Linked DNA regions of Celeribacter indicus. The protein of the gene in region 2 binds, or shares a complex with, the protein of the main gene of each other region. Links are inferred from orthologs where the notes say so. Each region holds a gene or a part of one and is shown on either strand. Other genes may lie near its edges.

Region 1 (8,235 bases), 410 kb from region 2 along the record:
ACAAATTTAGAACATTTGCCCGAAAACAGCACAAATGTTGAGCAAAGAGTGGTGCCTCACAGAAGGTCGCGCAGGATGGGAATCAGCGGAATATCGGCGGGCGGCATCGGATAGTCACGTAGCTCCGACGCCTTTGCCCATTTCAGCACTTGCCCCTCGCGCGGCGACGGAATGCCGTTCCACCTGCGACAGGCGAAAAGCGGCATCATCAGGTGGAAGTCGTCATAGCTGTGAGAGGCGAAGGTCAGTGGGGCGAGGCAGGAATTCCAGGTCTCGATCCCCAGTTCCTCGTGCAACTCGCGCACCAGCGCCGCCTCGGGCGTTTCGCCCGGCTCCACCTTCCCGCCTGGGAACTCCCACAGACCCGCCATCGCCTTCCCCTCGGGACGCTGCGCCAGAAGGACGCGGCCCTCGATGTCGATGAGGGCGACCGCCGAAACGAGCACGAGTTTCACGAACGGTAATCCGCGTTGATCGTGATGTAGCCATGGGTGAGATCGCAGGTCCAGACCGTCGCCGCCCCATCGTCGAGCCCGAGATCCACGCGGATCAGGATCTCGTCGTTCTTCATGTAGGCGGCGCCGGCCTCCTCCGTGTAGCTCGGGGAGACCCAGCCCTTTTCGGCGACGAGGATATCGCCGAACCAGATCGTGAGCCGATCCCGCTCCGCCCGCTCGCCGGACTTTCCGACCGCCATCACGATGCGACCCCAGTTCGGATCTTCGCCGGCGACGGCGGTTTTCACGAGCGGGGAATTGGCGATGGCCTTCGCCACCCGATGCGCCGGACCGTTCGCATTGGCGCCTGTCACCTGCACTTCGATGAGCTTCGTTGCGCCCTCGCCGTCGCGGGCGATCTGGATCGCGAGATCCTTCATGACGGCGTGCAACGCCGTGCGGAAGGCCTCCACGCGCGGGTCGGAAAATTCCGTGATGGGTGCCATTTCCGCCTTGCCGGTTGCGGCAAGGAGCACCGTGTCAGAGGTCGAGGTATCGCCGTCCACGGTCACGCAGTTGAAGGTCTTCGCATTGGCGAGCCAGAGGCATTGCTGAAGCACGTCACGCGAAATCGCGGCATCGGTGAAGATATAGGCGAGCATCGTCGCCATGTCCGGCGCGATCATCCCGGAGCCCTTGGCGAAACCGGCGATCTTCACCTCGGCCCCGTCGAGGCTCACGGTTTGTGTCGCACCCTTCGGGAACGTGTCGGTGGTCATGATGGCACGCGCGGCCAGTTCCATCCCGTCGGCATCGAGCGCCGCGTTCAGTTCGCCGATCTTGGCGGTGATCCGTTCCCATTTGATCGGTTCCCCGATCACGCCGGTCGAGGAGGTAAAGATGCGCTGTGCGTCGACACCGGTCTCTTCGGCGAGCGCTCCGGTGATTTTCGCCACCGCGTCGAACCCGCTCTTGCCGGTGAAGGCATTGGAATTGCCCGAATTGACGAGGATCGCGGCGCGTCCGTCGAGATCGAGGCCGATCTTCTGTTCGCAATCCAGCACGGCGGCAGAGCGTGTGCTGGACCGGGTGAAGACGCCCGCGACGGTCGTGCCCTCACACAGGTCCGCAAGCATCAGATCGGTGCGGCCGGAATAGCGAACCCCCGCTTCGAGAGCGGCAAAGCGGACGCCGTCAATGACGGGAAGGGAGGGAAAGCCCGCTTTCGGAGCCAGCGGGGAAACATGGGTGATCTTGGCCATGATCGGCGTCCTTTGCGTCGCGCGAGAGAACTCAGTCGTTCAGAAGTTCGTCATTGCGCATTGCAGCAGGATCTATGCCTTCGACCCGTTCGACGGTGCCTTCGGCCTCGAGCGTTTCCATCTTTTCGCGAATGGCGGCATCCTGAATCTCGGCCGCCAGCTCATCGCGGACCTCCTCGAGCGGCGGTACTTCCGCCATGCGGGTTTCCATGAGCTTGATCACATGCCAGCCGAACTGGGTCTGGACGGGCTCGGAGACCGCGCCTTCCTCCATGTCGACGACGGCTTCCTCGAAGGGGGCGACCATCATGCCGAGGCCGAACCAGCCGAGATCGCCACCGTTCGGGCCGGAGGGACCGGTGGATTTCTCACGCGCGAGCTCGGCGAAATCGGCGCCGCCCTCGAGTTCGGTCACGATTTCCTTCGCCTCATCCTCGGTTTCCACGAGGATATGTGCGGCGTGATATTCCCGACCCGGCTCGAAATCGGCGAATTTCGCGTCATAGGCCTCCTGGAGCGCCTCGTCGGTGATCGCCTCGTAGGCAACGTTTTCGAGCATGTGACCGGCGATCACCATGCGTTCCTCGTTCTCGAGCTGATATCTGAGCGCGTCGGTCGGCTCGCCAAGGGACTGCCTGAGCAGTTCCTGCTGGACGATCTGGTTCACGATCCCGTCGTAAAGCTGCTCATCGGAAAGGCTCTGATACTGCGGGGGAAGGCTCCGGCGCGCGGCGATGATGTGGCCGAGGGTGATCTCCGTGTCGTTGACCTTTGCAACGACGGTGTCGGGGGAGGTGTCGACCGGCGTCTCCTCTTGCGCGAGGGCCGGGGTGATGGCCATGAACGCGGCGGAAACGAGCGCGGCGGTCGTGAGGCGATATGTCATCGAGATTATCCTTCCTGTCGTAGCCATTCCGGGGCCCGACGTTGACAGTCCTGATATGGCCCACTACATCGCGAGAGGTCACTGAAGAGGAGCCTTTGCGACCGTTTCTATGAGGTCCGGGGCAATGGAGCAATCCCTCCTCTCACACGATCCTGTCAGGACGCATCGAGCGGAGAAAATATGCTGGGCATCGGTACACTCGCGAAAAAGGTCTTCGGGACACCCAACGATCGCAAGATCAAGGCGACCCGACCTCTGGTCGCGAAGATCAACGCGCTGGAACCGGAGTTCGAGAAGCTCGACGACGCCGGGCTCATCGCCAGAACCGAGGAGTTCAGGAAACGGCACGCGGAGGGCGAAAGCCTTGACACGCTCCTGCCGGAAGCTTTCGCGAACTGCCGGGAAGCGGCGCGGCGCGCGCTCGGCCTGCGCGCCTTCGACACGCAGCTCATGGGAGGGATCTTCCTGCACCAGGGCAATATCGCGGAGATGAAGACCGGCGAGGGCAAGACGCTTGTCGCGACCTTTCCGTCCTATCTGAATGCCCTTACCGGCAAGGGCGTCCATGTGGTGACGGTCAACGAATACCTCGCCAAGCGCGATGCGGAATGGATGGCGAAGGTTTTCGAGGCGCTGGGGATGACCTGCTCCTCGATCTACAGCCAACAGCCAGAGGACGAGAAGCGCGCCGCCTATGCCTGCGACGTGACCTATGCCACGAACAACGAACTCGGGTTCGACTACCTGCGCGACAACATGAAGGCGGAGCTCAAGGACATGGTGCAGCGCGGGCACCATTTCGCCATCGTCGACGAGGTCGACTCGATCCTGATCGACGAGGCGCGCACGCCGCTCATCATTTCCGGTCCCTCCGACGACCGCTCCGAACTCTACCAGTCGATCGACGGGATCATCCCCTCGCTCACGGAAGAGCACTACGAGATCGACGAGAAGGCCCGGCAGGTGACCTTCACCGAGGAAGGGAATGAATTCCTCGAGCAGATCCTGCATCAGAACGGCCTGCTTCCCGAGGGCCAGACGCTCTACGATCCGGAAAGCACCACCATCGTGCACCACGTCAACCAGGGCCTGCGGGCGCACAAGCTGTTCCAGAACGGCGTGCATTACATCGTGCGCAATGGCGAGGTGATGCTGATCGACGAATTCACCGGCCGCATGATGGCCGGGCGGCGCCTCTCCGAGGGTCTGCATCAGGCGATCGAGGCGAAGGAGCGGGTCGATATCAAGCCCGAGAACATCACCATGGCCTCGGTGACCTTTCAGAACTACTTCCGGCTCTACGAAAAGCTTTCCGGCATGACCGGCACCGCGGCGACCGAAGCCGAGGAATTCATGGAGATCTACAAGCTCGGTGTGGTCGAGGTGCCGACCAACCGGCCGATCGCCCGGATCGACGAACATGACCGGGTGTATCGGACGGAGAAGGAAAAGCTCGACGCCGTGGTCGAGTCGATCCGCGAGGCGCATGAAAAGGGGCAACCGGTGCTGGTGGGTACGACGTCCATCGAGAAGTCCGAGGAACTGTCGCAGCTCCTCACCCGCGGGGGGATCCCCCACAACGTGCTCAACGCGCGCCACCATGAGCAGGAGGCGCAGATCGTTGCGGATGCGGGGAAGTTGGGCGCGGTGACCATCGCGACGAACATGGCCGGCCGCGGCACGGACATCAAGCTTGGTGGCAATGTCGAGATGAAGGTGATGGAGGCGCTCGCCGCCAATCCGGAGGCGCATCCCGACGAGATCCGCGCGAAGATCGAGGCGGAACACGCCGAGGAAGAGAAGCGGGTTCTCGAGGCCGGGGGTCTCTATGTGCTCGCGACCGAACGTCACGAATCCCGCCGCATCGACAACCAGCTGCGCGGCCGTTCGGGCCGGCAGGGGGATCCGGGCAGATCGCTGTTCTTCCTCTCGCTCGAGGACGATCTCATGCGGATTTTCGGGTCGGACCGGCTCGATAAGATGCTTTCCTCGCTCGGCATGAAGGAGGGCGAGGCCATCGTGCATCCCTGGGTCAACAAGTCGCTCGAGAAGGCGCAGGCAAAGGTCGAGGGCCGCAACTTCGACATTCGCAAGCAGCTTCTGAAATACGACGACGTGATGAACGACCAGCGGAAGGTCGTGTTCTCCCAGCGGCGCGAGATCATGGAATCCGGCGACGTCAACGAGATCGTCGAGGACATGCGCCACGAGGTGATCGAGGATCTGGTCGCGGAGGCGATCCCGCCGAAATCCTATCCGGACCAATGGGACATGGAGCGCCTGCACAATTCCGTGGCCGAGACGCTCAACATGGATCTGCCGGTGGCCGACTGGGCGGATGAGGAGGGCGTCGACGACGACGTGATCGTGGAGCGCATCGAAAAGGCATCCGACGCGCTGATGGCGGAGAAGGCGGAAGCCTTCGGCGGCGATCAGATGCGGCAGATCGAAAAGCAGTTCCTGCTGAACACGATCGACAGCAAATGGCGTGAGCACCTTCTGACGCTCGAACATCTGCGCTCCGTCGTCGGCTTCCGCGGATATGCACAGCGCGATCCACTCAATGAATACAAGAACGAGGCCTTCCAGCTCTTCGAGTCCATGCTCGACGGCCTGCGTGCCGAGGTAACACAGAAACTGTCGCGCGTGCGCCCGATGACCGAGGCCGAGCGCCAGCAGATGCTCCAGCAGCTCATTCAGCAGCAGGCCGAGGTCGCGGCGAAAGGTCAGCCGCAGCCCGTGGGCGAACCCGAGGAGGGCCATCCCAATGCCGTTCCGGGCTTCGACGAGAACGACCCCTCGACCTGGGGCAATCCGGGACGGAACGATCTCTGTCCCTGTGGCTCCGGCAAGAAATTCAAGCATTGCCACGGCGCGGTCTGACCCGCGTCGTCCGGCATCGGGCGCTCTCCCCCCGCAGGCAGGGCGACGCGGCACGGAAGAGGCCCGTGGCCGCCGCCAAGTCGCTTTATCGGGTTGAAAAAGGCCGTCCGGACGCCGAATATCCGCGCCAGATCAACTACGGGCGGTCCGGAAACGGGGCCGGAATATCATGGTCGTTTCCGGCATGACGCGGATCGCCGCATTCGTCATCTCCCTTCTCCTTCCCGTCGCCGCGATGGCGCAGGACGTGACTCTGCTGTCGCGGGACGGGGCCATCGAGATCAGCGGGAATTTCCTGAGCTTCGATGGTGAGTTCTATCGGGTGGATACGGATCTCGGCATCCTTACCGTCGACAGTTCCGGCGTGCGCTGTGAAGGACCGGGGTGTCCGGATCTCGAAGGGTATTTCGCGCAGATCCGGCTCTCGGGCGAGGCGAGCGCGACGGAGAGCCTGCTGCCCGCGCTTATCACGGCTTTCGCCCTGCGCAACGGATACAGCACCGATGAGGCGATCACGCCGGACGGGCGAAAGCTCATGCGCCTTCAGGACACCGATGCCGATCTCACCGTCGCAGAATTCGTGCTGTCGGAAACGTCGAGCGCTGAAGGATTCGCGGATCTCCTGGCGGAGAACGCGGATATTGTCGTGTCGCTGCGCCGGGTGACCCGTGAGGAACGCGCGCTCGCCCAGGAGGCGGGCCTCGGCGATCTCCACGATCCGTTTCGGGCGCGGGTGATCGCGCTCGACGCGCTCGTGCCCATCGTGTCGCGATCCAACCGTCTCGAGGCGCTGTCGCTCGAGGCGCTCGGCGGCCTGTTCGACGGATCGGTCACCAACTGGTCTGAGATCGGCGGCCAGGATGCGCCCGTCGTCGCCCATCTCGTCCGTGACGATATGCTTGCCGCGAGTGCCTTTGCGCAGATGGTGCTGCATGAGGGAGTCGCGGAACAGGTGGTGACACATGACAGCTATGGCGATCTCATCGCTGCGGTCGAAGCCGATCCCTATGCCGTTGGCATGGCGCGCCTGTCGGGCGGCGGGTCGGTCAGGACACTCGGTCTCACCGGTGCCTGCGGGTTCGCCGCCGAGGTGAGCAGCAGCGATATCAAGACGGAAGACTATCCTCTTACGCGTTCGGTCCTTCTTTACACGCCGGCCCGGCGGCTTCCGGCTCTGGCGCGGGATTTTTTGCACTTCGTGGTGTCGCCCGCCGCGCAGATGGTCGTGGCGCGCACGCCCTTCGTGGATCAGGGGGTGGACGAACTCAGCTTCCGGGACCAAGGTCAGAGATTTGCCAATGCGATCAGCCGGGCAGGGCCGGAAATCACGCTCGCGGATCTGCAAGCCGTGACGACCGCCTTCCAGGGCGCGCGCCGGCTCACCCTCGGCTTTCGGTTCGAGGGTGGGTCGGTCCGTCTCGATGCACAATCGCGTTCCAACGTCCTTCTCCTCGCCGAATTGCTCGAGGCGGGGGTCTATGATGGCAAGACGCTGATCTTTTCCGGCTTTTCCGATAGCCATGGCAGCCCTGCCGTGAACAGGGGGCTGTCGGAGCGGCGGGCACAGGCAGTCCTCGCAGCGGTGAGGAAGGCCCTCGGGGAGGCGTTCGAGGCTGACCGCGTGACATTGACGAGCGCAGGTTTCGGAGAAGCGATGCCGCTTGCCTGCGACGACGTCGCATGGGGGCGCTCGCTCAATCGGCGCGTCGAGGTCTGGGTCCGCGATCAGAGATAGCATGCATCGCGAAAGCTCACTTCCGCAGATTTCCCGATGATCAGATGGTCGTGTAACTGGATGTCGAGCGCCTCCGCTGCGTCGCGGATCCGGTTCGTCATGGCGACGTCGGCATCGGACGGCGTCGGATCGCCGCTCGGGTGATTGTGGACGAGGATGAGGGCGGAGGCATTGAGTTCCAGCGCGCGCTTGACCACCTCGCGCGGATAGACGGGAACGTGGTCCACGGTGCCGCGGGCCTGCTCCTCGTCGGCGATCAGGATATTCTTGCGATCGAGATAGAGCACGCGGAATTGTTCGGTCTCCCGGTGGGCCATGGTCGTGCGGCAGTAGTCCAGAACGGCATCCCAGTTCGAGATCACGGGCCGCTGCATGATACGGGCGCGGGCAAGGCGATGTGCGGCGGCTTCGACGATCTTCAGATCCTCGGCGACGGCGATGTCCACGCCCTCGATCTCCAGCAGGCGCGAAACGGGGGCGGAGATGACGCGGTTGTAATCTCCGAGCGCCGCGAGCAGCGCGGCCGCGATGGGTTTGACATCGCTGCGGGGCAGGGCACGGTAGAGAACGAGCTCGAGCAATTCATAGTCCGGCATCGCCTGCGCGCCGCCGTCGAAGAACCGTTCCTGTAGATGCTTCCTGTGATCGCGCAGGTAGCTCGGAGGACGAGAGGGAAGCGCGACCGGCCGGGCCTCCTCGAGATCGAAGAGCCAGCCGGGCATTTCCCGGAACGCGGAGGGGGACGGTGTCGTGGTCATGAAGCAATCCATGACCCGATTCTCTGAAAAAGGGATTAACGGCGCATGAGGAAGGGCGCCGAAGCGCCCTCACTCAGCTTTTCATCCCGTCCCAGAATGTCTTGACCTTCCTGAAGAAGGACGAGCTTTCCGGGTTGTTGCTGTCCTCGCCGAGTTTTTCGAACTCCTGAAGCAGCTCTTTCTGTCTGGCGGTGAGGTTCACCGGCGTCTCCACCGCGAGTTCGATGAACATGTCGCCATGCCCGCCGCCTCGCAGTGCCGGCATGCCCTTGCC
Region 2 (15,939 bases):
GTCTGAATGCTCCCCTTACTTCTTCTTGCCGGCGATCGGCTTCGCCGGGCCCTTGCGGGTGCGGGCGTTGGTGTGGGTGCGCTGACCGCGAACCGGGAGGTTGCGGCGGTGGCGCAGGCCGCGGTAGCAGCCGAGATCCATCAGACGCTTGATGTTCATCTGCACTTCACGGCGGAGGTCACCCTCCACGGTGTAGTTGGCGTCGATATGTTCGCGGATGGCGAGCACTTCGGCGTCGGAAAGTTCGTTCACACGGCGGGTCTGCTCGACGCCGACGGCGTCGCAGATGCTGCGGGCCGAAGACGGGCCGATGCCGGTGATATAGGTGAGGGCGATGGGAACCCGCTTTGCAGTCGGGATGTTCACGCCAGCGATACGTGCCACGTTTCTTGTCCTTTCGTTGCGGTTCCGTAACGCCGGAACCTTTTTTCACAACGGAAGCCCGCGGGGGGTCCCTCGCGAGCCACAGCTGAATGCGATGATGATTGCGTCTGGGTGCGACCCGTAAGCGAATCCTTTACCCCGTCGGGGATGGGTTGCCATAGAGGGGAATCACCGGAGGGTCAAGGCCCTCCGGCGGATAACCACTCATGCGAGCGCTTTCGCGATCTCCCCGGCCACCTCGTCGGGCGATTGCAGGCCGTCGACGCTCTTCAGGTCGCCCTTGGCATAATAATAGCCGATGAGCGGCGAGGTCTTCTTGTAATATTCCATCAGGCGGGTCTTGAGGCTGTCCTCGTTGTCGTCCGCCCGGCGCTTCAGATCGGTGGAGCCGCAGACGTCGCACACGCCCGGCTGTTTCGTCGGCTTGGTGACGTCGTGATAGACCTCGCCGCAATTGCCGCAGGTGAAGCGGCCGGTGATGCGCTGCACCAGCGCCTCGTCGTCCACCCGCATCTCAATCACCGCCTCGAGCTGCGCGCCGTTGCGCGACAGAAGCTCGGAGAGGGCGTCGGCCTGCGCCAGCGTGCGCGGGAAGCCGTCGAAGATGAACCCGGCCGCATTGCCGTCGCGGATCTTCTCCTCGATGAGGCCGATCACGATCTCGTCGGTGACGAGCTGGCCCGCATCCATGATCGCGGCGACCTTCTTGCCCATGTCGGTGCCGGAGGTGCGGGCTTCGCGCAGCATGTCGCCGGTCGAAAGCTGCACCATGCCCCGCTCCTCGACGAGGCGGCGTGCCTGGGTGCCTTTGCCCGCACCCGGCGGGCCAAGGAGAATAATGTTCATCGTCTTGCTGTCCCTCTCTTGCTGCGCTTCCTCCCGCGCAGCTGCGATTTTTCGATCAGCCCCTCATACTGGTGCGCCAGAAGGTGGGACTGGATTTGCTGGATCGTGTCCATCGTGACGGATACCACAATCAGCACGGAAGTTCCGCCAAAATAGAACGGAATGGCGAACTGGCTGCGCAGGATCTCGGGCAGAAGGCAGACTGCGGCGAGATAGGCGGAGCCGAGCACGAGGATCCGGGACACGATGTAGTCCAGGTGTTCCTCGGTCTTCTTGCCCGGACGGATGCCGGGGATGAAGCCGTTCTGGTTCTTCAGGTTCTTGGCCACGTCATCCGTCTTGAACGCGACGTTTGCGGTGTAGAAATAGGCGAAGAACACGACCATCAGCGCGAAGAACAGAAGGTAGAGCGGCTGTCCGGGGCCGAAATAGGCGAGGATCGTCGACATCACCGGACCCACGTCCTGCTGGCCGGAGAAGGTCGCGATCGTCGTCGGCAGGAGCAGGAGCGAGGAGGCGAAGATCGCCGGAATGACGCCTGCGGGGTTCACCTTGATCGGCAGGTGGGAGGATTGCGCGTCGTAGATGCGCATGCCCTGCTGGCGGCGCGGATACTGGATATGCACCTTTCGCAGCGCGCGTTCCATGAAGACGACGAAGGCGATGACGGCGACGATCATCACGACCACGGCGAGGATGATCACGGGGGAGATCGCGCCGGACCGGCCGGAGGCGAAGAACTGCGCGAGCGCGCCGGGGATCTCGGCCACGATGCCGACGAAGATGATGAGCGAGATGCCGTTGCCGATGCCGCGCTGGGTGATCTGCTCGCCGAGCCACATCAGGAACATGGTGCCGCCGACGAGGGTGATCACGACACCCGCGCGGAAATACCAGCCCGGATCATGGGCGAGATCGCCCGCCTCGAGCGAGGCGGCGAGACCGTAGGCCTGGAACAGCGCGAGCGCGACCGTGCCGAAGCGGGTATACTGGTTGATCTTCTTGCGCCCCGCCTCGCCCTCTTTCTTGAGCTGTTCGAGGGAAGGGACCATGGCGGTCAGCAGCTGGACGATGATCGACGCGGAAATATAGGGCATGATGCCGAGCGCGAAGATCCCCATGCGGCCGAGCGCGCCGCCGGTGAACATCGACAGGATGCCGCCGATGCCGTTGGCGGCCTGCTCCATGAAGTCGCGGAGGGCGTTGCCGTCGATGCCCGGCACCGGGATGAAGGTGCCGAGGCGGTAGACGATCAGAAGACCGAGGGTGAAAAAGATGCGCTGGCGAAGCTCCTTGGCCTTCCCGAGGGTGCTCCAGTCGAGGTTCGCCGCCATTTGTTCTGCTGCGGATGCCATTAATGGTCTCTTTCTTCGCGACAGCGCCGCCCGACCGGTCTTCCGGGGGCGGCGCTTGGAAAACTCAAGGCTGATTTAAGGGGCTGCGCCCTTTCGCTCAACCCTTATTCGGCGGCCGCGTCGGCCTTCGCGGCCACGGAGAGCGAACCGCCCGCTTTTTCGACAGCGTCGATGGCGGCCTTGGAGGCGCCGGTCGCGGTGATGGTGAGTTTCGATTTCACGTCGCCCTTGGCGAGGACGCGGATGCCGTCGAGCCTGCGGCGCACGAGGCCGGAGGACACGAGGGTCTCTTCGGTCACGTTGCCCGCGTCGAGCTTGCCGGCCTCGACGAATTTCTCGATCAGGCCGAGGTTGACGACGGCGTATTTCTTGGCGTTCGGCTTGGTGAAGCCGCGCTTGGGCAGGCGCTGGTAGAGCGGCATCTGGCCGCCCTCGTAGCCGTTGATGGCCACGCCGGAGCGGGATTTCTGGCCCTTGATACCACGGCCACCCATCTTGCCCTTGCCGGAGCCGGGGCCGCGGCCGACGCGCGTGCGTTTCTTCGCAGCGCCTTCATTGTCGCGCAGTTCGTGCAGTTTCATGTCGCTTCTCCTTGCCGGAAATGCCCTCCAGCGACGGAGCGGGCACACACGGCGTTCGTGATTGATTCTTGCGGACAGGGTTGTCCACCGGGGGCGTATAGACCGGCGCGCCCGGCGGATCAAGCACCACATGGCGATCGGAGCGCGTCTTGTCGGACATTGCCGCCGGATTTCGCCAACGCAAAACGCCCGCGCGACGCATCGCGGGGCGTTTCCTGTCGTGTGGTGCGCTGCGCGGATCAGCCGCGGGTGGCGCGCAGATATTCGGTCCAGCTCGGGGCGGGGCCCTGTTGCCAGCGGGATTTCAGGGCGAGCAGGAGCACGGAAACGGGGCGGATCGCGGTGGGGAAGGTGACGGCGGATTGCATGTCGGGACCTCGGAAAGATGGGATGCGGCGGTGGCGTCAGACGGCGTCGGCGGCACGGCGGGCGATGGACGGGATCTCCGGCCGGGCGACGCCGATGTCGGCGAGCTCGTGATCGGAGAGCGCGTCGAGCTGCCGGAAGGTCTGGCCGTAGGCGCGGTGACGGGCGTAGGCGTGACGCAGGCCGTCGAACAGGGCGCGCAGGCGGCGCAGCGGGGAAGAGCCGGAAACGGCGGGATGGGCGATATGTGCCATGGCGGATGTCCTTGTAACCGGGGCCAGATGCCCCGTGCGTTGTGATCTCTCTGGGAGCACCGCCGATGTAGAGATGTCCGGGAAGATTGACATCCCCCTGTTTTCAGCAAGCCGATATGCACAAAATGCAATCAGTTTTGAAACTGGTCATTCTTGCATCATTAAACGCCGGACTCGCCCGCGAAATGACCTTTCCCGACGGCAGGCGCGCCAGGCCGGGCCCCGCCCCTGCCCTGTCCGCGCAATGCAAAACGCCCCGCCGGATCGGGCGGGGCGTTCGCTGGTCCTGTCGCGGGAGGGCGGCTCAGCCGCGCTCTTCGACGATTTCCACGAGATGCGGGATCGAGGCGACCATGCCGCGCACCGAGGGAGTGTCCTCGAGCTCACGCGTCCTGTGCATCTTGTTGAGGCCGAGGCCGACGAGGGTGCGGCGCTGGATGGCCGGGCGACGGATCGGGGAGCCGATCTGCTTCACGACGATGGTTTTGGCCATGGATCAAGCCTCCTCAGCGATTTGCGAGCTCTCCTGCGGCGCGTCTTCGCGCTTGGGCAGGATGTCCGCGACTTTCTTGCCACGACGCTGCGCGACGGAGCGCGGAGAGGCCTCCTTGCGGAGACCGTCGAGCGTGGCACGGATCATGTTGTAGGGGTTCTGGGAGCCGATCGACTTGGCGACGACATCCTGGACGCCCAGCATTTCGAACACGGCGCGCATCGGACCACCGGCGATGATCCCGGTCCCGGTCGGGGCCGTGCGCATGACGACGCGACCGGCGCCGTGACGGCCGTTCATGTCGTGGTGCAGGGTGCGGCCTTCCTTGAGGGGGACGCGGATCATCTGGCGTTTCGCCTGCTCGGTGGCTTTGCGAATGGCCTCGGGGACCTCTTTCGCCTTGCCCTTGCCGAAACCGACGCGGCCTTTCTGATCGCCCACGACCACGAGAGCCGCAAAGCCGAAGCGCTTACCACCCTTCACGGTTTTGGACACACGGTTGATCGCGACGAGACGATCGGCGAATTCCGGAGCTTCGTCGCGGTCGCGACGGTCCCGGCGGTTTTCACGTTCTGCCATAGAACTTTCCTTATCAGGTGGCGCGCTGATCCTCGGGGAGAGGCGCCGTTGAACTCGATCCCGGTGGCGGTCCGCCCGATGCGGAGCCCCGGATCATCGGGGGGGCGTCACCGCCCCCCGCAGGTCTTCAGAACTTCAGCCCGCCTTCACGCGCGGCGTCGGCGAGAGCCTTCACCTTGCCGTGGAAGAGGAAGCCGCCGCGGTCGAAGTAGCATTCCTCGACACCGGCTTTCTTTGCCCGCTCCGCGATCGCCGCGCCGACTTTCGCCGCCGCTTCGACGTTGTTCTTGCCGACCACGCCGAGATCCTTCTCGAGCGAGGAGGCGGCAGCGAGGGTCTTGCCCTGAACGTCGTCGATCAGCTGAACGCTGATGTTCTTGTTCGAGCGATGCACGGAAAGACGCAGCTTTCCGACATTGCTCTTGCGAAGTTTGTTCCGAACGCGCAGGCGGCGTTTCAGAAACAGGGTCCGTTTGCTGTTTGCCATGATGAGCGTCCTTACTTCTTCTTGCCTTCCTTGCGGAAGATATACTCGTCCTTGTACTTGATCCCCTTGCCCTTGTAGGGCTCGGGAGCACGCCATTCGCGGATATTGGCCGCAACCTGGCCGACGAGCTGCGGATCGGAGCCTTCCACCACGATCTCCGTGACCTTCGGCGCCGTGACGGTCACGCCGTCCGGAACCTCGAAGTTCACTTCGTGGGAGTAGCCGAGGTTCAGCTTCAGAACGTTGCCCTGCATCTGGGCGCGGTACCCCACGCCGTTGATTTCGAGCTCTTTCCTGAAGCCGTCGGTGACGCCCTGAACCATGTTCGCGACCATCGTGCGGGACATGCCCCACTGCTGGCGCGCGCGCTTGGACTTGCCGCGCGGGGTGACGGTGACTGCGCCTTCTTCGACAGCGATGGTCACGTCGTCCGTGGCGGTGAAGGAATGGGTGCCTTTCGGGCCCTTCACTTCGATGGTCTGGCCGGACACAGAGGCGGTAACGCCGCTGGGCAGCTCGACCGGTTTCTTACCAATACGAGACATCGGGTGACCTCCTTAGAAGACGGTGCAGAGCACTTCGCCGCCAACGTTGTTGGCGCGAGCGTTCGCGTCCGACATCACACCCTTGGGGGTGGAGACAATCGACACACCGAGGCCCTGGCGGACCTGCGGAATGTCCTTGACACCGAGGTAGACGCGACGGCCGGGTTTGGAGACCCGTTTCAGTTCGCGAATGACCGGGGTGCCTTCGAAGTATTTCAGGCTGATCTCGAGGGTCGGATGACCGTTCGAGTCCGTGCCTGTCTCATAGCCGCGGATGTAGCCCTCTTCGAGCAGCACATCGAGGACCCAGCCGCGCAGCTTGGAGGCCGGCGTGGAGACCGTGGATTTGCCGCGCAGCTGAGCGTTGCGGATGCGGGTGAGCATATCGCCGATAGGATCGTTCATACTCTGTCCTCCTTACCAGCTCGATTTCACGAGGCCGGGGATCTGGCCGAAGGAGCCGAGTTCCCGCAGCATGATCCGGGAGACCTTCAGCTTGCGGTAGTACGCATGCGGGCGGCCGGTCAGCTGGCAACGGTTGTGAAGGCGGGTCGCCGAGCTGTTGCGCGGCAGTTCAGCAAGTTTCAGGGAGGCGCGGAACCGCTCTTCCATCGGCTTGTCCTGGTCGTAGATGACCTCTTTGAGAGCAGCGCGCTTGGCAGCGTATTGGGCCACCAGCTTCTCGCGCTTGCGCTCGCGTGCGATCATGGATTTCTTTGCCATGTTCTCAAACTCCTCGCGCGATTAGCTGTTGAAGGGCATGTTGAAGGCTTTCAACAGGCTCTTGGCTTCAGCGTCGGTTTTCGCCGTGGTGGCGATGACGATGTCCATCCCCCAGACTTCGTCCACCTGGTCGAAGTTGATCTCGGGGAACACGATGTGCTCCTTGATGCCCATGGCATAGTTGCCACGGCCGTCGAAGGAGGTGCCCGGAACGCCGCGGAAGTCGCGGATGCGAGGCATGGCGATCGTGATCAGACGGTCGAGGAATTCATACATGCGGTCGCCGCGAAGGGTGACCTTCGCACCAAGCGGCATGTCCTCACGCACGCGGAAGCCGGCGATCGACTTCTTCGCCTTCGTGACGAGCGCCTTCTGGCCGGCGATGGCGGTGAGATCTTCCTGGGCGGATTTCGCCTTCTTGGAATCCTTCACGGCCTCGGCGCCGCAGCCGATGTTCAGCACGATCTTGTCGAGGCGCGGGATCTGCATGTCGTTCTTGTAGCCGAACTCTTCTTTCAGAGCGGCACGAATGCTGTCGCGATACGCGGCCTTGAGGCGCGGGGTGTAATCGGTGGTGTCGAGCATCAGATCACGTCTCCCGTGGTCTTGGCGAAGCGCACCTTCTTGTCGCCTTCCATGCGGAAGCCGACGCGGGTGGCCTTGCCGTTGGCATCGAGAAGCGCGAGGTTCGACAGGTCGATCGGCATGGCGACCGGACGACGGCCCCCCTGCTCGCCCTGCGCGGCGCGCTGGTGACGGATGGCGACGTTCACGCCTTCCACGATGGCCTTGCCCCTGGACGGCAGCACGGAAGTGATTTCCCCCTGCTTGCCCTTGTCCTTACCGGCGAGGACGACGACCTTGTCGCCTTTTTTCAGCTTGGCAGCCATCAGAGCACCTCCGGAGCGAGCGAGATGATCTTCATGAAGTTCTTCGCGCGCAGCTCACGAACCACCGGCCCGAAGATACGGGTGCCGACGGGCTCGTTGTTGTTGTTGAGGATGACGGCGGCGTTGCGATCGAAACGGATCGCGGTGCCGTCTTCGCGACGGACTTCCTTAGCGGTGCGCACGACGACGGCCTTGCGGACGTCGCCCTTCTTCACGCGGCCACGCGGAATCGCTTCCTTGACCGACACCACGATGATGTCGCCCACGGAGGCGTAACGACGGTGGGAACCGCCGAGGACCTTGATGCACTGAACACGGCGAGCGCCGGAGTTGTCAGCGACATCCAGATTGGTCTGCATCTGGATCATTTGGTTTCTCCCGACCTTTGGGGCGACATGCAGTTGTCGTGATCCCCAGGGTTTCGATTAAGCTGGGAGGAGGCTTGTCCGATCAGATCAGACGAGCACTTCCCAACGCTTGGTTTTCGACTTCGGCGCACATTCCACGATGCGGACGGTGTCCCCGACGTTGAACTGGTTGTTCTCATCGTGAGCCCGGTACTTCTTGGACTTACGGATGGTCTTTTTCAGAACCGGGTGCTTGAAGCGGCGCTCCACGGACACGGTCACGGTCTGTTCGTTGGCATTCGAGGTGACGACACCTTGAAGAATACGTTTGGGCATGGGTCGCTCTCCTTACTCGGCCGTGTTGGCTTTTTCGTTCAGAATGGTTTTCACGCGCGCGGCATCGCGGCGGACCTTACGCATCTGAGCGGTGTTTTCGAGCTGACCGGTCGCCTGCTGAAAGCGCAGGTTGAAGGCCTCTTTCTTCAGGTTGGCGAGCTCGTTCCTGAGCTCGTCCGGCGTTTTCGCACGCAGTTCCTGGGCGTTCATTGTTCGCCTCTCCTTGGTCCTGTTAGCACCGGAATGCGCCCGTTTCGGGGTGACATTCGGTCCGGTGGGTTATGTCAAAGCGCACGACTCCCCCGAAGGGGAATCTGTGAGATGCCGCTCTATAAGGGCATGGCGGCAGGTGCGCAAGGAAAACTTGGGATTTTCCGGGAATCGACGGAGGTGATAGGCTTCGGCCGTTACGTTGCTCTCCGGTACGAGGTTCCCATGCGTGTTCTGCCGCTCTGTCTGCTGTCTTTCGCCGCCGCTCCTGCCCATGCCGATGTCTTCACCTTCGAGACTCCGTCCGAAAACGTCCAGTGCAGCGTCGGGCTCGAAGCCGGAGCCTCCGACATCCTCTGCACGATCATCGAGATCGACGGCCCCTCCCCCTATCCGAGACCCGCGAATTGCGTCGAGGACTGGGGGCACGATTTCGGAATGACGGACCGCGGGGTCGTGACCATGTATTGCCAGCCGCTCGACCGCAGCCGGGACGGCTTCGATCGGGCGGAATATGGCGTGACAGGCGAGTTCGGCGGGTTCACCTGTACCTCCTCGACCTCGGGGCTCGAATGCCGCAACGAGGACGGGCACGGCTTCTTCCTGTCGCGCAGCGTCCAGCGGGTGTTCTGAGGCGGCGAACCGCCCCGCCGCCGCGGCAGCGGGGCGCAGGCGGGCGCGGTCAGTCCTCGCCCGCGTCGGCGCCGGATACGTATTTCGAGGCGTAGTTCTGTTCGCCGATCCGTTCGATCAGGCTCAGTTGCAGATCAAGCCAGTTCTTGTGGCCGACCTCGTCGATGGCGATGCTCTCGAAAAGTCTCTTCGTCTTCAGATCGTCCGCCGCGAAGGCGTCCTTCGCCGCCTTGGTGTAGAAGTCGATCGCCTCCTTTTCGTCGGCCATGTCCATCTCGAACATGTTGCGGAGCGACTTCGCCACCTTCGGCGTCGCGTTGAAGGCCATTTCCGGCTCGCCGTCCAGTTCGAAGATCCGCTCGAGAAAACGATTGGAATGGCCGGTCTCCTCGCTGGATTCCTCGCGCATCTTCGCGGCGAGCAGGTCGAGCCCCCAATCCTCGAGCACATGGGCATGCAACTGGTACTGATGCGTGGCGGTGAGTTCCATCTGGAGTGCGGTGTTGAGATGCTTGAGCGTGGTTTCGTTGGACATGGTCGTCTCTCCTTTGCTGTTCGGACCTGAGGTAGGTCGCCGCATTGCATTCGCCTCCCCCGGATGCGATCTTTCGCCATCCATGCGATCCCGTGTCGCAGCGCATCCACAGTCCCAGGAAGACACCATGCCAATCGAATCCCTTTTCGTCACCCGTCTTTACAGGGATCGCCTCGATGCCTTCGGCCCCGCGCTCGACCAGGACGAGCTGTTCGACAGCTGCTATGCCATCGCGGAGGACGACGAGGCCGGGCAGCAATGGTGCGACGAGAAAGGCTATCCCGGCTACACCTCCTATGCCTCCCTCACCGACCTGCCCTGGCGGTTCCCGATCTTCAAGGACATGGTCGAAAGCCTGGACCGGCATGTGGCGCGCTTCGCGGAGGATCTGGACTTCGATCTCGGCGACCGGCCGCTGGTGCTCGAGGACCTGTGGATCAACATCCTGCCGGAGGGCGGCTATCACTCCGCCCATATCCACCCGCATTCGGTGATCTCGGGCACGACCTATGTGGCGATGCCGGACGGGGCCTCCTCCCTGCGGCTCGAGGATCCGCGCCACGCGATGATGATGGCCTCCCCCGCGCGCCGGAAGGAGGCGCGGCGGGAGATGCAGAATTTCATCTACATGGCGCCCGAGGCGGGCGACGTGATGCTCTGGGAAAGCTGGCTGCGCCACGAGGTCATGATGAACCGCTCGGAATACGACCGGGTGTCGGTGAGCTTCAACTACAAATGGGGCGAGTGAGGGCTCAGCCCCGCTCCTTCAGCCCCTTCTCGATCCGCTCCAGCCGTGCCAGCACGTCGTCGCGGTAGCTGTCCGTCGCGGCGTTGCTTTCCTCCGCATGGGCATCCTGCATCGAGTTCACGATGAGGCCGACGACGAGGTTCACCACCGCGAAGGTGGTCACGAGGATGAAGGGGACGAAGAACAGCCAGGCATCGGGATGGGCCTCCATCACCGGGCGCACGATGCCCATGGACCAGCTCTCCAGCGTCATGATCTGGAACAGCGTATAGGCCGAGGCGCCGAGATCCCCGAACCATTCGGGGAAGGTCTGCGAGAAGAGCTTCGTCGCCATGACCGAGGCGATGTAGAAGATCACCCCCATCAGCAGGAAGACCGAGCCCATGCCCGGAAGCGCGGAGAGGAAGCCCTCCACCACCCGGCGCAACGTCGGGGCGACGGAGACGACGCGCAGAAGGCGCAGGATGCGCAGGGCGCGGAGCACCGCGAAGCCCTGCCCCGCCGGGACGAAGGACACCGCGACGATCACGAAATCGAACAGGTTCCAGCCGGAGCGAAAGAACCGCGCGCCGCGCGCGTAGATCTTTGCCGCGATTTCGGCGGCGAAGATCGCGAGGCAGAGCCCGTCGAGAAAGGTGATGATCCCGCCGACGCGGGACATGACCGCGGGCGAGGTTTCCAGCCCGAGGATCACCGCGTTGAACAGAATGACGCCCATGATCGTGTAGCGGGTCAGGGGGCGGTCGAGGAAGGCGGCAAGCTGCGCGCGCATGGATGTCGTCTCCTGTAGATGTCCGGGACGGATATGTGTGCCGCCGCAGCCAAGGACAAGGGACGGAGGAACAAAGAAAAATCAGACAAGACAAAACCCCCGCCGATCTCTCGGCGGGGGTCTGTCAATTTTTACCGGAGCATGTTCCCGTCGTTTTCTGTGAAAACGGCTGCCACATGCCCGTGACAGTCCGCTGACGCGGACGGCACGTTTACCAGTCTTCGCGGACGAAGGTGCGGGTCTTGATCGGAAGCTTCATCGCGGCAAGGCGCAGGGCCTCGCGGGCGATGTCTTCGCCGACACCGTCGATCTCGAACATCACGCGGCCGGGCTTGACCTTGCAGACCCAGCGGTCCACGGAGCCCTTACCTTTACCCATCCGCACCTCGACCGGCTTCGCGGTCACCGGGGTGTCCGGGAAGATACGGATCCAGACACGGCCCTGACGCTTCATGTGGCGCGTCATGGCACGGCGGGCGGCTTCGATCTGACGCGCGGTGATGCGCTCGGGCTCCACGGCCTTGAGGCCGAAGGTGCCGAAGTTCAGATCCGACCCGCCCTTTGCATCGCCGTGGATCCGGCCTTTGTGCATTTTGCGGAATTTTGTACGCTTAGGCTGAAGCATGTTTCAGACCCTCCTTAGCGGCGGCCGCCACGGTCGCCACGGGGCGCCGGACCGGCTTGTGCTTCTTCGGCGCGACGGTCACGAGCCTGCGGGTCGTGTTCCATGATCTCGCCTTTGAAGATCCAGGTTTTGATGCCGATGATGCCATAGGGCGTCGAAGCTTCGGCATGGGCGTAGTCGATGTCCGCACGCAGGGTGTGAAGCGGAACGCGACCTTCGCGATACCATTCGGTCCGCGCGATCTCCGCACCGCCGAGACGGCCGGCGACGTTCACACGGATGCCAAGGGCCCCCATGCGCATGGCGTTCTGCACGGCGCGCTTCATGGCGCGGCGGAAGGACACCCGACGCTCGAGCTGCTGGGCGATGGACTCGGCCACGAGCTGCGCGTCGAGTTCCGGCTTGCGCACTTCAACGATGTTGAGGTGCAGCTCGCTGTCGGTCATCGCGGCGACTTTCTTGCGCAGGGTTTCGATATCCGCGCCTTTCTTGCCGATGATGACACCCGGACGGGCGGTGTGAATGGTCACGCGGCATTTCTTGTGCGGGCGCTCGATGATGACGCGCGACACACCGGCCTGCTTGCATTCTTCCTTGATGAAATCGCGGATTTTCAGATCTTCGAGAAGAAGATCGCCGTAATCCTTCGTATCGGCGTACCAGCGGCTGTCCCAGGTGCGGTTGACCTGGAGGCGCATACCGATCGGGTTGACTTTATGACCCATTAGTTTTGCTCCTCGACTTGACGCACCTTGATGGTGATTTCCGCGAACGGCTTCATGATCTTGCCGAACCGGCCACGGGCACGCGGGCGACCGCGCTTCATGGTCAGGTTCTTGCCAACCCAGGCTTCGGCAACGATGAGCTCATCGACGTCGAGATTGTGGTTGTTCTCGGCATTGGCGATCGCGGACTGAAGGCATTTCTTCACGTCCTGGGCGATACGCTTGTTGGAGAAGGTGAGATCCGTGAGGGCACGGTCGACCTTCTTGCCGCGGATCATCTGGGCCACGAGGTTCAGTTTCTGCGGGGAAACGCGAAGCATGCGGGTTTTCGCCATTGCCTCGTTGTCAGCCACGCGGCGGGGATTTGCTGCCTTACCCATGACTTACTTCCGTTTCGCTTTCTTGTCGGCGGCGTGACCGTAATAGGTGCGGGTCGGCGCGTACTCGCCGAACTTCTGACCGATCATGTCTTCCGTGACGTTGACAGGGATATGCTTCTGGCCGTTGTAGACGCCGAACGTCAGACCAACGAACTGAGGCAGGATGGTGGAACGGCGGGACCAGATCTTGATGACCTCGTTGCGACCGCTCTCGCGCGATTTCTCGGCCTTCTTGAGGACGTAGGCGTCCACAAACGGGCCTTTCCAGACAGAACGTGCCATATCTTAGCGACCCTTCTTCCGAGCGTGACGCGAGCGGACGATGAATTTGTCCGTCGCCTTGTTCTTGCGCGTCTTCGCGCCTTTCGTCGGCTTGCCCCACGGGGTCACCGGGTGACGGCCACCGGAGGTGCGGCCTTCACCACCGCCGTGCGGGTGGTCGATCGGGTTCATGACAACACCGCGGACAGACGGACGGATGCCCTTGTGGCGGTTCCGACCGGCCTTGCCGATGTTCTGGTTGGAGTTGTCGGGGTTGGAGACGGCGCCGACCGTCGCCATGCATTCCTGACGGACGAGACGCAGCTCGCCGGAGGAGAGGCGGATCTGGGCATAGCCGCCGTCGCGGCCGACGAACTGGGCGTAGGTGCCCGCCGCACGCGCGATCTGGCCGCCCTTGCCGGGCTTCATTTCGACGTTGTGGACGATCGTGCCGATCGGCATGCCGGAGAAGGGCATCGCGTTGCCGGGCTTCACGTCTGCCTTGGCGGAGGCGACGACCCTGTCACCCACGGCCAGGCGCTGCGGCGCGAGGATATAGGCCTGTTCGCCGTCTTCGTATTTGATGAGCGCGATGAACGCGGTGCGGTTCGGGTCGTATTCGATCCGTTCCACGGTCGCGGCGACGTCAAACTTGTTCCGCTTGAAGTCGACGATGCGATAGAGACGCTTTGCCCCGCCGCCCTTGCGGCGCATCGTGATCCGTCCGGTGTTGTTCCGGCCGCCGTTCTTCGTCAGACCCTCGGTGAGGGATTTGACGGGGCGACCTTTCCAAAGCTCCGAACGGTCGATCAGAACCAGCCCACGCTGGCCAGGCGTCGTCGGTTTATACGACTTGAGTGCCATAGTTTCTGTCTTCCGTTAGCTTTGGGTCCTGTGATGTAGCATCGCGCTACGACCCGTTTTCGTCTCAGGCCGGGGGCTCAGGGGCCCTCGTCCCACACAAATCACAAGCCCCGGAAACGAATCCGGGGCCGTGAGATGGGCGGTGTATAGGGGGAGTTCGCGGGGGAGTCCAGTGCGGAGTGGAAATAATGCGCTGGGGGTGGAAGATGACCGCGAGCGCCGGCCCGTGGAGTGCATTTCAGATGACTAAACGCAACGCACTCTACATTATTCAAATCTTCATCGCTTCCTGACATCTTGAGGACAAAGATTTCAGGGGCGAGAACATGGATAGACCTCAGCACATTCACCGCAAGACGTTCAATGCCGATATTCGGCAGGGAGTTTCGATTGAGGTCTCCCTCAAAAGCACCCGTCCGACACCTCATTGTATCTGGCGCACGCGCGAGCACGGCAAAGTATGCCCGAGCCACGCTGCGAATGATCCATCGACCTCTTGGAAGAGTATTGGAGAGGTCGCCCGAATTCTCCAGGGGCGAGCTTTGCGCCCAAATCACTGCAGAGACCGGCCGTGCCAATGAAACCTTCGGAACGGGCTCCCATGTGCCCGGCCTCCGGTTCAAACGGGAGGGCGCTCCTCGCTATACACCGCACCCGATTGATGGCTTGGCAGGGCATACGAAAAGCCCCCCGGCTCTCGCCGAGGGGCATCTTCATGTCTAACCTGGTCCTGAAAAATCAGAGACCGGTGGTCACGTCGATGGCGTTGCCGTCCTCGAGCGTGACATAGGCTTTCTTGACGTCCTTGCGCTTGCCCGGCTGGCCGCGGAAGCGTTTGGTCTTGCCCTTGGTGACGACGGTGTTCACCGCCTTCACCTTCACGCCGAAGAGTTCTTCGACAGCGGACTTGATCTGCGGCTTGTTCGCGTCGATGGCGACTTCGAACACGACCGCGCCGTTCTCCGAGGCCATGGTGGCTTTCTCGGTGATGACCGGCTTGCGGATCACGTCGTAGAGTTCAGCTTTGCTGGTCATTTCAGGCGAGCCTCCAGAGCTTCGACACCCGCTTTCGTGATCACGAGCGTGTCACGCTTCAGGATGTCATAGACGTTGGCGCCAATGGTCGGCAGCACGTCGACGCCGGCGATGTTCGCGGCCGCAGCCTTGAAATTCGCATCGACATCGGAACCGTCGATCACCAGAACGCGTTTCCAGCCCTGCTCCTTGACGGCCTTCGCCAGCAGCGCGGTCTTGGCTTCGGCGAGCTTCGCCTCGTCCAGGACCACGAGATTGCCGGAGGCGGCCTTCGCGGAGAGCGCATGCTTCAGCCCGAGCTTGCGGAATTTCTTCGTCAGCTCATGGGCGTGGGACCGCGGCGTCGGGCCCTTGTAGATCCCCCCCTTGCGGAAGATCGGCGCCTTGCGGGAGCCGTGGCGTGCGCCGCCGGTGCCCTTCTGGCGATAGATCTTCTTGGTGGAGTAGGACACTTCCGAACGGGTCTTGACCTTGTGGGTGCCGGCCTGCGCCTTGTTGCGCTGCCAGCGGACCACGCGGTGAAGAATGTCGGCGCGCGGCTCGAGCCCGAACAGGGCCTCGTCGAGATCGAGCGTGCCGGCTTTCCCGCCGTCGAGTTTGATCACGTCGAGTTTCATTCTTCGCCTTCCTTCTTATCGGCCTCGATGGATGCCTCGGCGTCCTTGAGGGCGGCTTCTTCCGCGGCAGCGGCTTCGGCGGCGGCGGCTTCAGCGGCGGCAGCTTCGGCGGCGGCGGCTTCGGCAGCGGCCTCCTCAGCGGCTTTCGCGGCTTCGTCAGCCGCGGATTTCAGCGCGGCCGGAAGGATCGCGTTCTCGGGGAACGGTTTCTTCACGGCATCCTTGATCGTCACCCAGCCACCCTTGGAGCCGGGAACGGCGCCCTTGACCATGATGAGGCCACGGTCGCTGTCGGTGCGGATGACCTGGAGGTTCTGGGTCGTGATGCGCACCGCGCCCATGTGACCG

What was found.
Region 1: the proteins of secY (region 2) and secA are in contact, whole or in part, in a crystal structure (PDB 3DIN), measured with the Thermotoga maritima proteins. The link is inferred for Celeribacter indicus from one-to-one orthologs. Residues at the interface, in WP_004081795.1 of Thermotoga maritima: Glu108, Gly109, Glu110, Glu111, Ala236, Glu237, Arg238, Arg239, Ile240, Thr241, Ile242, Gln243, Tyr244, Ala245, Arg246, Arg247, Val248, Thr249, Gly250, Arg251, Arg252, Val253, Tyr254, Gly256, Ala257, Ser258, Thr259, Tyr260, Leu261, Pro262; in WP_004082002.1 of Thermotoga maritima: Glu261, Ala262, Arg263, Lys300, Ala301, Arg302, Thr303, Ile304, Ile305, Leu323, Tyr324, Asp325, Pro326, Val329, Ser330, Tyr333, Ile336, Lys340, Phe345, Val349, Glu363, Phe364, Tyr374, Ser375, Gly376, Gly377, Glu393, Ile395, Thr482, Ser483.

What each region holds. Positions count from the first base shown.
Region 1 is NZ_CP004393.1:260,751-268,985, forward strand. Bases 2,379-5,668 are described here. They hold secA (preprotein translocase subunit SecA), read left to right. Parts: upstream 2,379-2,765; coding sequence 2,766-5,468; downstream 5,469-5,668. Other genes in these bases: P73_RS01330 (peptidylprolyl isomerase), read right to left, coding at 2,379-2,585; P73_RS01340 (phosphate ABC transporter substrate-binding/OmpA family protein), read left to right, coding at 5,638-5,668. Outside these bases: 8-oxo-dGTP diphosphatase MutT, read right to left, coding at 57-455; bifunctional glutamate N-acetyltransferase/amino-acid acetyltransferase ArgJ, read right to left, coding at 452-1,699; more of P73_RS01330, read right to left, coding at 1,731-2,378; more of P73_RS01340, read left to right, coding at 5,669-7,203; RadC family protein, read right to left, coding at 7,194-7,961; molecular chaperone DnaJ, read right to left, coding at 8,035-8,235. UniProt on the Escherichia coli protein: Required for protein export, interacts with the SecYEG preprotein conducting channel.
Region 2 is NZ_CP004393.1:658,877-674,815, reverse strand. What follows is about bases 407-3,331. They hold secY (preprotein translocase subunit SecY), read right to left. Parts: upstream 2,586-3,331; coding sequence 1,227-2,585; downstream 407-1,226. Other genes in these bases: rplO (50S ribosomal protein L15), read right to left, coding at 2,690-3,166; P73_RS03435 (adenylate kinase), read right to left, coding at 589-1,230. In the rest of the region: rpsM (30S ribosomal protein S13), read right to left, coding at 16-384; P73_RS26625 (hypothetical protein), read right to left, coding at 3,406-3,534; P73_RS03420 (DUF1127 domain-containing protein), read right to left, coding at 3,571-3,786; rpmD (50S ribosomal protein L30), read right to left, coding at 4,091-4,279; rpsE (30S ribosomal protein S5), read right to left, coding at 4,283-4,858; rplR (50S ribosomal protein L18), read right to left, coding at 4,986-5,345; rplF (50S ribosomal protein L6), read right to left, coding at 5,357-5,890; rpsH (30S ribosomal protein S8), read right to left, coding at 5,903-6,295; rpsN (30S ribosomal protein S14), read right to left, coding at 6,308-6,613; rplE (50S ribosomal protein L5), read right to left, coding at 6,635-7,198; rplX (50S ribosomal protein L24), read right to left, coding at 7,198-7,503; rplN (50S ribosomal protein L14), read right to left, coding at 7,503-7,871; rpsQ (30S ribosomal protein S17), read right to left, coding at 7,959-8,186; rpmC (50S ribosomal protein L29), read right to left, coding at 8,199-8,396; P73_RS03360 (DUF6636 domain-containing protein), read left to right, coding at 8,622-9,029; P73_RS03355 (bacterioferritin), read right to left, coding at 9,079-9,564; and 10 more genes. UniProt on the Escherichia coli protein: The central subunit of the protein translocation channel SecYEG. Consists of two halves formed by TMs 1-5 and 6-10.